DNA from 4 places in the Nocardia sp. NPDC006044 genome. Region 2 is predicted to be linked to each of the others. Evidence: riboswitches for the same ligand, from Rfam matches in the RefSeq annotation. Region 2 holds a riboswitch; each other region holds the start of a gene.
The links. A riboswitch is a leader RNA that binds a small molecule or an ion and turns the genes downstream of it on or off. The one in region 2 is predicted to bind S-adenosylmethionine.

Region 1: another riboswitch for S-adenosylmethionine. It lies ahead of ACFYO1_RS38130 (bifunctional o-acetylhomoserine/o-acetylserine sulfhydrylase); the one in region 2 lies ahead of ACFYO1_RS14705 (tRNA-dependent cyclodipeptide synthase).
Region 3: another riboswitch for S-adenosylmethionine. It lies ahead of ACFYO1_RS22280 (rhodanese-like domain-containing protein); the one in region 2 lies ahead of ACFYO1_RS14705 (tRNA-dependent cyclodipeptide synthase).
Region 4: another riboswitch for S-adenosylmethionine. It lies ahead of ACFYO1_RS25545 (amino acid ABC transporter permease); the one in region 2 lies ahead of ACFYO1_RS14705 (tRNA-dependent cyclodipeptide synthase).

What each region holds. Positions count from the first base shown of each region.
Region 1 covers NZ_JBIAID010000005.1:436,710-439,908, reverse strand. The annotation lists gene ACFYO1_RS38140 (MFS transporter) at 1-853, opposite strand, end outside; gene ACFYO1_RS38135 (TetR/AcrR family transcriptional regulator) at 981-1,676, shown strand; SAM riboswitch class IV at 1,728-1,838, shown strand; gene ACFYO1_RS38130 (bifunctional o-acetylhomoserine/o-acetylserine sulfhydrylase) at 1,932-3,199, shown strand, end outside.
Region 2 covers NZ_JBIAID010000001.1:3,240,855-3,244,053, forward strand. The annotation lists gene ACFYO1_RS14700 (MFS transporter) at 1-851, opposite strand, end outside; gene ACFYO1_RS14705 (tRNA-dependent cyclodipeptide synthase) at 848-1,480, opposite strand; SAM riboswitch class IV at 1,457-1,575, opposite strand; gene ACFYO1_RS14710 (hypothetical protein) at 1,665-2,267, opposite strand; gene ACFYO1_RS14715 (acyl-CoA dehydrogenase family protein) at 2,388-3,199, shown strand, end outside.
Region 3 covers NZ_JBIAID010000002.1:1,027,086-1,030,284, forward strand. The annotation lists gene fgd (glucose-6-phosphate dehydrogenase (coenzyme-F420)) at 1-203, shown strand, start outside; gene ACFYO1_RS22275 (O-succinylhomoserine sulfhydrylase) at 261-1,475, opposite strand; gene ACFYO1_RS22280 (rhodanese-like domain-containing protein) at 1,531-1,947, opposite strand; SAM riboswitch class IV at 1,962-2,078, opposite strand; gene ACFYO1_RS22285 (hypothetical protein) at 2,142-2,588, opposite strand; gene ACFYO1_RS22290 (FAD-dependent oxidoreductase) at 2,936-3,199, shown strand, end outside.
Region 4 covers NZ_JBIAID010000003.1:190,047-193,245, reverse strand. The annotation lists gene ACFYO1_RS25555 (ABC transporter substrate-binding protein) at 1-176, opposite strand, end outside; gene ACFYO1_RS25550 (amino acid ABC transporter ATP-binding protein) at 176-943, opposite strand; gene ACFYO1_RS25545 (amino acid ABC transporter permease) at 940-1,956, opposite strand; SAM riboswitch class I at 2,147-2,241, opposite strand; gene ACFYO1_RS25540 (hypothetical protein) at 2,630-3,199, shown strand, end outside.

The sequences.
Region 1 (3,199 bases), on a different contig from region 2:
CGAGGAACGCGCCGCCTCGGTTGATCTCGCCCGGAATGTGCAGCGGCAGCAGCGGATTGGCCGAGCGCCGTTCGATCACCACGAACGCGATCAACAGCGCGGCACCGGCGATGAGCAGGCCGAGGGTGCTGCCGGCGAGCCAGCCGTCCTCGGCCGCGCGGCTGAAGCCGTAGACGATCGAGATCAGGCCGAGCGTCACGGTGACCGCGCCGGGCACGTCGTAGCCGCCGGTCCGCGGGGCGGGCACATCCCTGACCACCCAGGCCAGCGCGCCGACCAGGGCGAGCAACGCGATCGGGGTGTTCACCAGCAGGCACCAGCGCCACGAGGCGTACTCGGTGAGCGCGCCGCCGGCGATCAGGCCGAGCGCGGCGCCACCGGCGGAGATGCCGGCGAACACGCCGAACGCGGTGGCCCGCTCGCGCGCCTCGGTGAAGGTCACCGACAACAGCGACAACGCCGCGGGGGCGAGCAAGGCCGCGAACGCACCCTGGAGCGCGCGTCCGGCGAACATCTCCGCGCCGTTCTGCGCGAGACCGGCAAGTGCCGACGCGGCGGCGAAACCGACCAGGCCGACGATGAACATCCGGCGCCGGCCGAGGTAGTCGGCCAGCCGGCCGCCGAGCAGCAGCAGGCCGCCGAAGATCAGCGTGTAAGCGGTCAGCATCCACTGCTTGTTGCCGTCGCTGATGCCGAGGTCCTGCTGGGCGAAGGGCAGCGAAATGGTCACGATGGTGGCGTCCAGCACCACCATGAGCTGGGCCAATGCGATCACGCCGAGGGCGAACCAGCGTGCCGAACTGCCTTGTCTCTGGGGAACTTCTACCGCTTGCGCAGTGTCGGTCACGGTCATCTCCTCTTCGTTCGAACTCGGTGGCTATCCTGTCAGCAAGCGACATTTGGCGTCAAGAGCAAAATGTCGCAGTACGACATTTGGCGGTTAAAGACACGAAAACAACCGGTTGCGATAAGGTGGGAACATGCTCGAGTCAGCGACGCCGACGGGCGCGAGTGCCGCAGCGGACCCACATCCCGGCCTGCGCGAACGCAAGAAGCAGCAGACCCGGTTGCGGATCATCGAGGTCGGGCTGAACCTGTGCGACACACAGGGTTTCGACGCGACGACGGTCGAGCAGATCGCCAACGCCGCGGACGTCTCGCCGCGCACGATCAACCGGTACTTCGACAGCAAAGAGGACATCGTCCTCGGGCCGGTGCAGGACTTCGGCCAGGCCGTCGCGCAGGCGCTGCGCGAACTCCCGACCGGTGGCAACGAATTGGAATCGCTGCGTACGGCGTTCTTGCAGGTGATCGACCGAGCCGTCAGCGAACCCGGCGGCGGGCCGGTCTCGTTCCGGCAGTTCCAGCAGATGCAGCGGATCGTGCGCAGCAGTCCCGCGGTCAGCGCGCGCAGCATCGAGCACGCCGACAACAAGAACATCGCCATCGCCGCGGTGGTCGCCGAACGACTCGGCACCACGCCCTGCGCGCTGCCGGTGCGGCTGATCCTCGGCTCCTGGCAGCTCATCGGTCACCTCGCGATGGAATGCGGGGAGAGCATGTTCGACTACGACGATCTGCACGAGGCCGCGACCGCGGGACGCAACTCGTTCTGCGCGGCGTACGACGAGTTCGCCCGGATCTGCGGCGGCGCGCGGACCAGCACTTCCGGCTGAGTTCGCGGATAGGTTTCGGCCGTCGCGGGACGGCCGGTTATGATGCCCTCAGGTCATGAGTGCCAGCGCGAAGCCCCGGCTCGCTGGACGGCAACCCTCCAGCAGCGGTGGGGTGCTCCGGGTGATGACCGGGCTCTCGAAGGTCGAGAGCAAGCGCGCTTTCAGGAGGTTCCCGAAATGTGTTGTTGTCCTTCGCCCAAATCCCGATAACCCTCGTAGTTCTGGCGAACAACCCTTTTCTTTGGAGCAAAGCTCATGAGTGATTCCACCGTGCCCGCGGCCGACGTCGATCCCACCGCGCAGTGGTCCTTCGAGACCAAGCAGGTGCATGCGGGGCAGGCCCCCGACGGCACCACCGGCGCCCGGGCCCTGCCCATCTACCAGACCACCTCGTACGCCTTCCGCGACACCGACCACGCCGCGGCGCTGTTCGGACTCGCCGAACCGGGCAACATCTACACCCGGATCATGAACCCCACCCAGGACGTGGTCGAGCAGCGCGTGGCCGCGCTCGAGGGTGGTGTCGCGGCGCTGCTGCTGGCTTCCGGCCAGGCCGCGGAGACCTTCGCGATCCTGAACCTGGCGTCCTCGGGCGACCACATCGTGTCCAGCCCGCACCTCTACGGTGGCACCTACAACCTCTTCCACTACTCGCTGCCCAAGCTCGGCATCGAGGTGTCCTTCGTCGACGATCCCGACGACCTGGACCAGTGGCGGGCCGCGATCCGCCCGAACACCAAGGCGTTCTACGGCGAGACCATCGCCAACCCGAGCAGCGCGATCTTCGACATCCCCGGCATCTCCGCGATCGCGCACGAAGCCGGGCTGCCGCTGATCGTGGACAACACGGTGGCCACCCCGTACCTGATCCAGCCGCTGGCGCACGGCGCCGACATCGTCGTGCACTCGGCGACCAAGTACCTCGGCGGGCACGGTTCCGCGGTGGCCGGCGTGATCGTCGACGGCGGCAACTTCGACTGGACGGTGACCGACGCGCAGGGCCAGCCGCGCTTCCCCGGCTTCACCACGCCGGACCCGAGCTACCACGGTGCGGTGTTCGCCGATCTCGGCGCGCCCGCCTTCGCGCTCAAGGCGCGCGTGCAGTTGCTGCGCGACCTCGGTTCGGCCATCTCGCCGTTCAACGCGTTCCTGATCAGCCAGGGCATCGAGACGCTGAGCCTGCGGGTCGAGCGGCACGTGGCCAACGCCAAGGCGGTCGCCGAATTCCTGACCGAGCAGCCGGACGTCACCAAGGTGATCTACGCCGGTCTGCCGGATTCCCCGTGGTACGAGCGTGCGCGGCAGCTGGCGCCGAAGGGGCCCGGCGCGATCGTCGCCTTCGAACTGCGCGGCGGTGTCGATGCGGGCAAGAAGTTCGTGGACGGATTAACCCTGCACAGCCATGTGGCTAACATCGGAGATGTGCGCTCCCTCGTGATTCATCCCGCGTCGACCACACACTCACAGCTGACGCCCGAAGAGCAACTGCTCGCCGGCGTCACCCCGGGTCTGGTGCGCTTGGC
Region 2 (3,199 bases):
AGCGCAGCGGCATAGAACAAACCGAGCGAGAAATCCGACACGATCGCCGCGACGAACCGGCGATTGCCGAACAGCGCGGGGTCGATCAACGGATTCGCCGCCCGCCGCTCGGCGGCAATTCCGGCCGCCACGGCCGTGACCAGCACGATCGCGGCGATCAGCACCCACGGCGACAACCAGCCACGCAGGTCGCCCAGCACGAAGATGCCGACCGCCGATACCACGGCGAACGCGACCACGACCTGCCCGGCCCAATCGGTCCCGCCGCCGGGGTCAGGCGCCACCCGCGGGACCGCGACCGCGATCGCGATCAAGGCGGCGACACCGAGTGGAATATTGATCCAGAAGATCGACTGCCAGCCGAGGCTCGGCACCAGCAGGCCGCCGAGCACCGGACCGATGGCCAGCCCGAGCCCGTTCACCGAATACAACCAGCCGATCGCCTTCCCTCGATCACCCGGTGGGAAAAGCGATTCCACCAAGGTCGAGGTGCTCGTGTACAGCACGGCACAGGCCGCGCCCTGGACGAACCGCGCGACGAGCAGCACCCCGATCGACCACGACACCGCCGCACCCGCGGACGCGACCACGAACAGCCCGAGCCCGAACAGCAACACCTTTCGCCGGCCGAGCCGATCGGCCACCCGGCCGGCCGTCACCATGAACATCGACAACGCCATCAGGAAGACGCCGAGCGTCAGCTCCGTATTCGACGCTCCCGCACGCAGATCCGCGCCGATGGCGGGCAACGCGGTGGTGACGATGGTCAGGTCGACGCACCCGAGAAACGACGCCACCGCCAGTCCGGTGAACCCGATGGCCCGCCGCCGCGCGGGCAGCTCGGCGGTCACTGGCCGCCCTCCGCGGCAGTCAGCGCCGACTTGCGCTTCTTGAACCGCAGCGGCAGCCAGGCGACCCGGTCCGGATGCTCCGGCTCGACGAACAGCTCCCGCGTGCGTCCCATCGCGGCGGAGATCTTCTGCGGGTAGATCACATAGTCGAAACCCTCGTGCGCCCACAGCGGTATGATGATCGGGCATTCCTCCAAAAGATATGCGCGGCAAGACTTCCTGACCTGATCCTGATTGACTTCCGGTTCGCGCGAGAGCCGCCGCTCGATGAACCGGTCGATGGTGCTGTCGATGGCGTGCCGATACGGTTCGTCGGTCTCGTAGGCCTGCTCGATCGCGTCGTACAGATCGCCGTAGCGCGGATGGGAAAGTGCGAAGTCCCAGCGCAATATGTTTGTCGGGCAATTGATCTGGTCAATGTAACCGATATTGCGGGCGATCCACTGGTCGCCGGCGATGCGCGCCCGCGCATGCCGATCGATATCGGTTCCGCCGCTGAGGTTGTGGCGTTGCAGGGTGTCCGCGACCGCGATGGCGCAGCGGCCGAAGTTCGACCGGTTGATCAGATCACCCCCGTCTCTCGAGCGGGCTCCAGGTGTCGGTGGAGCCCGCGCTTGCCCGGGCCGCATCACGCGGCTCGGCCTGGTCTTGACCCGGGGCACCCCGCCGCGGTTGGAGGGTTGCCGGCCAGCTAGCCGGGGACTTGACGCTGGCACTCTTGACCTGACTCGAGCGTGCCGCACGCCAGAAGCGTTGTCACGCTTTTGAATCGTGCTGAGTTATGTACCCGGTCCGTCCGCGTGGCGGGTGAATTCAGCTGCCACGCAAGCCCAGTCCGCGCAGTTCCAGCGCCGCCAGTGCACGGACCGTGTCGTCGTCGCCGCGCCGCCACGCGGCCACCACATCCGTGTCGATCCGATTGAGTGTGCGCAGTGGTTGATTGGTGAGCGCGCGCAAGGCGAGCAGGTCTTGTCCGCCCCGCACGGTGCGCAGCGATACCGCCGCGGCGGCTCTTCGGATCCAGCGCAGCCGCAGGGGTAGCCAGACGAACAGGACGAGCCCGAGTGGGACGATCAGCAGGCCGATCGCGAGGGCCATGGCCAGATCGTTGGTGAGCGCCTGCTGATCGTGTCCGGCCTCGGCCATCGAGCGGGCGGCGCCCGCGGCCCGCTCGAACGGTGAGGTCAGGTCGTCGCCGACCACCGGAACCCGGCCCACCTTGCGGCCGACGTCACCGAGGCTGTCGGCGAGGCCGCCACCCGCGCCCTCCAGCTTCTGCCCGGGAACCGCGAGCTTCCGCACCAGGTCGTGCAGCCAGAGCGCGGCCCTGATCGAGCCGTACACCCACGCCGTCACCAGGAGGTCCGTCACCATTTGCCGGGCGGCGACGGGAGCCCGATCGGCGTAAATCTTCACGGATCCAGAATCCTCGGTCCGCTCAGTGAAAACAGGGCTTTCGCGTTCGATCGAGCGGGGGCGAAGCTGGACCAGCATCTGCCCGGCGCGGCCCGCGCCCGACGACGAAGGAGCTCGCCGATGGCCATCCGTTCGCTGGACGACGCGCTCGGTGCGGTGACCGAACTCGCGCCCATCGCGCGGCAGTACAGCCAGAAGGCCGAGGACGACCGTGATCTTCCGGCCGACGTGGTCGATGCCATCGCGGCCACGGGTCTGTGGGGCGTGTTCGCCCCGACCGGCGTCGGTGGCAGCGGTCTGATCGGGCTCGACGAGGCCTTCGAGATCGTGCGGGCGATCGCCTACGCGGACACGAGCACGGCATGGAGTCTGTTCATCTGTGCGACGGCGCCGGCCATCGTGGCGTCGAAACTGCCTGCCGCCGGTGTCGAAGCGGTCTTGGCCGAGGGGGTCGGGCCGATGTCGCTCGTCTTCGGCCCGAATGGCCGGAGCACGCCCACCGATGGCGGGTTCCGGGTCACCGGGCGGTGGCCGTTCGCCAGCGGAATCGGTTATGCCGGTTGGGTTATGGCGAACACCGTCGTGCTCGACGCGGACGGCGCGCCGAAGGCGGGCGCCGATGGGTCACCCGAACTCGTCTCGGTCGTCGTGCCCACCGAGGAGGTGAGCATCATCGACGACTGGCACGTGGCCGGCTTACGCGGCACGGGCTCGATGAGTTTCGCGCTCGACGACGTGTATGTGCCTGCGCGCCGGACCTTTCCGTTCTACGCGCCCGGCTCGCTCGCGGACGCGAAGTATCGGCTCCCGTTGTTCAGTCTGCTCGCGCCCGGGTTCGCCGGGGTCGCGATCGGCACCGCCGAACACGCGCTCGACGAGGTGCTCGCCGTGCTGCCGACGCGGGTCGGGCCGCCGAAATTCCAGCCCGCGTC
Region 3 (3,199 bases), on a different contig from region 2:
CCGCCGCCGACGCCCTCCCGATCGAGCAGATCGCCAAGCGCTGGATCGTCGCCAGCGACCCCGACCAGGCCGTCGACCTGATCAAGCCCTACCTCGACGCCGGCCTCAACCACCTGGTCTTCCACGCCCCCGGCCACGACCAGCGCCGCTTCCTCGACCTGTTCCAGCGCGACCTCGCGCCGCGCCTGCGCGCACTGGGCTGATCCCACGAGAAAGGCTCCGCCCGTTCCGGATACGAACGGGCGGAGCCTTTTTCGTGGCTAGCTCAGGGCGTGGTCGAGGTCGGCGAGAAGGTCCTCGACGTCCTCGAGGCCGACGGAGATGCGGACCACGCCGTCGGAGAGGCCGATGGTGGCTCGGCCTTCCGGGCCCATCGCGCGATGAGTTGTGGTGGCGGGGTGGGTGATCAGCGACTTGGCGTCGCCGAGGTTGTTCGAGATATCGATGATGCGCAGGCGGTTGAGCACTTCGAAGGCGCGCTTCTTCGCCTCGTGCGCAGGCGCGTTCAGCTCGAAGGTGACCACGGTACCGCCGGCGCTCATCTGGCCGGTGGCCAGGTCGTGTTGCGGATGTGATTCCAGGAACGGGTATTTCACCCAGCTGACCGAGGTGCTGGTCTCCAGGAAGCGGGCTATGCGCAACGCGGACTCGGTCGAATGCCGCACGCGCAACGGCATCGTCTCCAAACCCTTGAGCAGCGTCCACGCGTTGAACGGGCTCAGCGCCGGACCGGTATGGCGCATCAGCGTTTTCACCGGGCCGTCGATGTAATCCTTCGCGCCGAGGATCGCGCCGCCGAGCACCCGGCCCTGGCCATCGATGTGCTTGGTGCCGGAATAGACGACCACGTCGGCGCCCAGCTCGAAACCGCGTTGCAGCAATGGGGTGGCAAAGACGTTGTCCAGCACCACCTTCGCGCCCGCGGCATGCGCGAGCTCGGTGACCCGGCGCACGTCGACGAGGGTCTGCATGGGGTTGGCCGGCGTCTCGAAGAACACGGCCTGGGTGGGCACCGACAGCGCCTGCTCCCATTGATCCAGATCCTCGCCGTCGACGAAGACGGTCTCCACGCCCCAGCGCGGCAGGATCTCGTTGCACACCACGAAGCAGGACCCGAACAGGCTGCGCGCGGCCACAAGTCGATCACCGGCGCCGAGCAGCGCGCCCAGCGCGGTGAAGACCGCGGACATTCCGCTCGCGGTCGCGAAGCACGCCTCGGCGCCGTCGAGCAGCCGCATCCGCTCCTCGAACATGGCGACCGTCGGGTTGCCGTAGCGGGAGTAGACGAAATGCTCCACGTCCCCGGTGAACGCGGCCTCGGCGGCCTCCGCGCTCTCGTAGACGAAACCGGAGGTCAGGTACAGCGCCTCCGAGGTTTCCTCGAAACCGGAGCGGCGCAACCCCCCTCGCACGCCGAGGGTCGCCGCGCCGACACCCTCGGGCAGCGGCTTGTCGAACGCACCACCTGTGATCACGACTGCCTCCCGACGACAGAGCTCCGCGACAACGCGTCCACCGAACAGCAGCTACTCATGACTGCCGCCAGGGCAGGCCGAGGGCGCGCCAGCCGGCGCCGCCGCGATGTCCGTCCGCGTCGAGCGGGCCCTCGAAGCCCTCGAGCACGTTGTACGAGGTGCCGAACCCGGCCTGGGTCGAGGCGATCGCCGCGCCGATCGAGCGCTGGCCGGAGCGACAGAGGAAGATCACCGGCGCCTCCGGGTTGTGCCCGTCGAGCGCCGTGACCAGCTGCTCGGTGAACTCGCCGTTGCGCGACCCGGTCGAATCGACCCACTCGATCAGTACGGTCGGGCGCTCGATCGAGCTGGTGTCGGGCACGCCGACGAACTTCCACTCGGCCTCGGTGCGCACGTCGACCAGGACGGCTTCGGGATTGTCGCGCAACAGATCCCAAGCCTGCTGCGGGGTGATGTCACCGGCATAACTCATCTGGACCCTCCTAGAATCCGCACTTGCCGCGCTCGGGTTTGACGCGCGGCCAGGTCGTCACCCGGAGCACCCCACCGCGGAGGAGGGTTGCCGACCAGTATTGCCGGGGCTTGACACTGGTTCTCATGACCTTCCGCTGAGATTGCCTGGACGAGGGTCACCCTGTCAAATGGCTGCTCACGGTATGAGAATGCTCAATTACAGACCAGCCATTTGTCGCCGGAGCGAGTCAGATTCCAGGTGGAAGTCTGCTCGTCGCCGTCGACCTTGGTGGTGACCGTGGCCTTCGCCCGGTCGCCGTCGCGCTGCGGATCGACGAGTTCGATGAATTCCACGGTCTTTCCGCCGCCGGAGCGCCCGGCGAGCGGGGAGCGTTTCGGATCGAAGCCCGGGCAGCCCGCACCAGGTGGGGGCACCAGGTCGGTGTTGTTGGACCCGTCGACGAAGTTGCGCACCGCGGCGGCGATCCGGTCGGAATCTGTGACATTTTTCTCAGCGGGCGACACGACCCCGCCGATGATGATCGCGCCGAGCACGATGACCGCGAGGACGGCCGCGGCGACGAACGGTGCCACGGAACGCTTGTCGGTCTGATCGACCGTGATGACCTCGTCTTCGGCGGGTGACTCCTGATCGCTCATGCCACGATGATCCCTGGTCGGCAGGGCTATCCGACGCTCGACCCCACCGGGGGCGCCACACCCGGCGAAGGCCGGTGTCCCGCGCGGGAGTCGACGCCGCGAGATCGGGTAGCCCGGACAGAACGCCTAGGGTGGCATCCATTCAGTTCTCGCACCGCCGAGGGCGGCCGTGGCCGCCACCGATAGAATCGCGAGACTGCGGCCTGCTGTCATAGCCGCGACTGAGGTGGCCACGAGCCGACAACCGCAGTGTCCGCGCCGTCAGGTGCAACCAGCCAGCGCGTAACTTAGCCTAGGCTAAGCAAGACGCCGTTAATTTGTTCTCGACCATAAGGGTGCGCGTAAAGATGACCGACCAGAGTGCAGCTGACCGCCCGCTCCGCATCGCCATCGTCGGCGCCGGGCCCGCGGGAATCTATGCCGCCGACGCCCTGATGAAGTCGGATGCCGAGGTGAGCATCGACCTGTTCGAGCGCATGCCCGCGCCGTTCGGGCTGATCCGCTACGGCGTCGCGCCGGACCACCCGCGGATCAAGGGCATCATCACCGCCCTGCACAAGGTGCTGGACAAGCCGCAGGTCCGCCTGCTCGGCAATATCGATTACGGCACC
Region 4 (3,199 bases), on a different contig from region 2:
TCCACCTTGGCGGCGCGCACCCGGCCGGTCTGGGCGGCGGAGAGGTCGAAGGTGATCGCACCGGCGGGCTGGGCCGCGGACTCCGCTTCGGGATCGGTGCAGCCGGTGGCCAGCAGTACGACCGCGGTCGCGGCGGCGGTGGCCAGGGCGGAGAGCTTCATCGGATACCTGTTCATCAACGGACTCGGGAAAGGAAGGCGCGGGTGCGCGGGTGTTCGGGATGGTCGAGGACGGCCTCGGGCGGACCCTGCTCGACGATCGCGCCGGCGTCGAGAAACACCACGGTGTCGGCGATTTCGCGGGCGAAGCCGATCTCGTGGGTGACGATCACCAGCGCGGTGCCGCCGTGCGCGAGATCGCGGATCACATCCAGGACCTCGCCGACGAGTTCGGGGTCCAGCGCGGAGGTCGGCTCGTCGAACAGGATCACCCTGGGGCGCAGGGCAAGTGCCCGGGCGATCGCCACTCGTTGCTGCTGCCCGCCGGAGAGCCTGCGCGGGTAGGCGTCGGCCAGCTCGCCGATGCCGACCCGGTTCAGCAGCACGCGCGCCTCGGCCTCGATCTCCTTGCGGTCGCGGCGCTGCGCGGAAAGCGGTGCGATGGTGACGTTGTCGAGTACGGTCAGATGCGGGAACAGGTTGAACTGCTGGAAGACGAACCCGATGTGGGAGCGCTGCTTGCGCACCTCGCGGTCGGGCAGCGCGTGCAACGTGTTGCGGCGCAGCCGATATCCGATCAGTTCACCGTCGATGTGCACGGTGCCGGCGTCCAGCGACTCCAGGTGGTTGACCACCCGCAGCAGCGTGGACTTGCCCGAACCGGACGGGCCGATCACCGTGACCACCTCGCCGGAGCGCACGGTCAGGTCGACGCCGCGCAGGACCTCGTGTGCGCCATAGGATTTGCGGACGCCGCGGACCTCGACGGCGAGTGCGGTGCTCATCGGGTCGCTCCTCGCGGTGCGGTGGAACCGGAATCGGCGATCTCGCGCAGCTTCTGCCAGGCCCGCTGGGCGGGCGACGGCGGTGGCGTGCGCTGGGTGCCCTTGGCGTAGTGGCGCTCGATGTAGTACTGCGCCACCGAGAGAACGGTGGTGAGCACGATGTACCAGGCGGTGGCGACCAGCAGCAGCGGCACCACCCGGCCGTTGCGGCCGTAGATCACCTGAACCTGGTAGAACAGCTCGGCAATGGCCATCACCGACACGATCGAGGTGCCCTTGAACAGGCTGATCACCTCGTTGGTCGCGTTGGGCAGGATCGAGCGCATGGCCTGCGGGACCACGATCGAGCGGAATTGGCGCACCTTCGGAATGCCCAGCGCGGCAGCCGCTTCGAGCTGACCGGCGTCGACGGAGATGATGCCCGCGCGGATGATCTCGGCCGAATACGCCGCCTGATGCAACGCGAGCCCGATCACCGCCGCGGTGAACCCGCTGATCACGCCGTTCACCTCGAAGGTGAAAAACGAGGGGCCGAACGGGATTCCGACCGAGAGCGTGTTGTACAGGTAGGCGATGTTGAACCAGAACAGCAGCTGCACGATGAGCGGAATCGAGCGGAACGCCCAGATGTAGCACCACGAGATCACCCGCAGCACCGGATTGTTCGACAGCCGCGCGATAGCCAGCGCGGTGCCGAGCAGGAAGCCGAGCGCGGTGCCCCAGGCGGTGAGCTCCAGCGTCACCTTCAGCGAGGCCAGCACCGACTTCGCGGTGATGTACTTCGCGAACGTCGGCCAGTCCCACCCGGGGTTGGTGACCAGGCCGTGCACGAACTGAGCCAGCAGGATGAGCGCGACGGCGCTGATCACCCAGCGCCACGGGTGCCACTGCTTGGCCACCTTCGGCGCGGAGTCCGTCGTCGGCGCCGCGGATTCGTCCGGCGCCGCCTCGAGCACTGGTTCGGATCGGCCACCGGCCTTGTCGACGGCATCGGGTGCAATAAATGCACTCATGTCGAAGTCCTTCGGAAGAACGAACGAGACCGCGCCACATCGGGCCGCGGTCACACCACCCGGCCAGCGACGGGTGCAACGAACTGGCTGCGGGTCAGACCCGACAGCTCGCGGAGGTCACCTTGCATTGGTCGATGTGTCGGCGGCCCCAACGGGTGCCTCGGGCAGCGGCGATTCGCATTTCGGTTCTCCTCCATCGGTCCCGGCGGAAGCACCCGCACCCGGTGAACCGGGGGGTTGCTGCGACGTCGACGAGCCAGGTCTCTCGGTCGCTCTGGATGGTTGTCGCCGCTCCGGACATCGGACGATGTCAGGGTCGAGCCGAATTATCATGCCCAGCAGGAGAACCCTTAGGCAAGGGAAGCAATCATCGTGAGCGTAGATCTTGCCGCAGCCCGGTTTGCCGGGTAGGTCGGATAGCCGAATATGCGCTGGCGCAGTCTGTTCGGGGTCGGTCGACTTCGCGGGGCGGGCGCTCACGGACTCGGGCGGCTCCGCCGGGAAGCAGCATACGGCCTACCGCCGTCCGCGGGGTACGGACCCCGCGAACTGGGCGTCGGCGGTGCGGCCCTGGGGACACGCCGATAGCTTGCCGCAGGCAATAATGCCAGTTCAGGGCGTTAGCCGGAGTACCGTCAACCTTCGATTGCGTCGACGATGAGAAGAGGTCTCCATGGCCGTAGCGCGCCGTCTGACCGTATTGTCCGCTGTCGCGACCTGCTCGGTCGCGCTGGCGCTCGCGGCCCCGTCCGCGGGCGCGGCCCCGAATTCGCCCGCCGCCCCGGTTCCGCCGGTGGTCACCGACCGTTCCGGGCAGACCGGCGCCGTCGCACCCGGTGATCTGTTCGGCGTCTACAACGCCGCCATCGACGGCCTGCGCGCGTTCGGCATGCAACCGTTCCTCTACCCGACCGCGGCCGCGTACTGCCTCAACGGCAACTCCCTCGGCCTGGCCCCGGCCGTGGCCGGCGCGGTGCCGGGTCCGTGGCCCAAGACCTCGGTCACCATCCCCGGCCTCGACCTGTCCGCCGTCAAGGCCGGGCAGACCATGTTCACCTTCGTCCCCTACGGCCTGAACCAGGACGGACCGGACACCACCGGCATGCAGGTGGCCTGGCTGAACGTGACCAGCGGCCGCGGCGGACTCGCGTCGATGGGCCCGCTGTCCACCATCCTGCGCGCGATGATCCCGGCCGAGGTGCCGATCGCGCTGCGCCCCATCGCCGAACGGGCGATCCAGGAC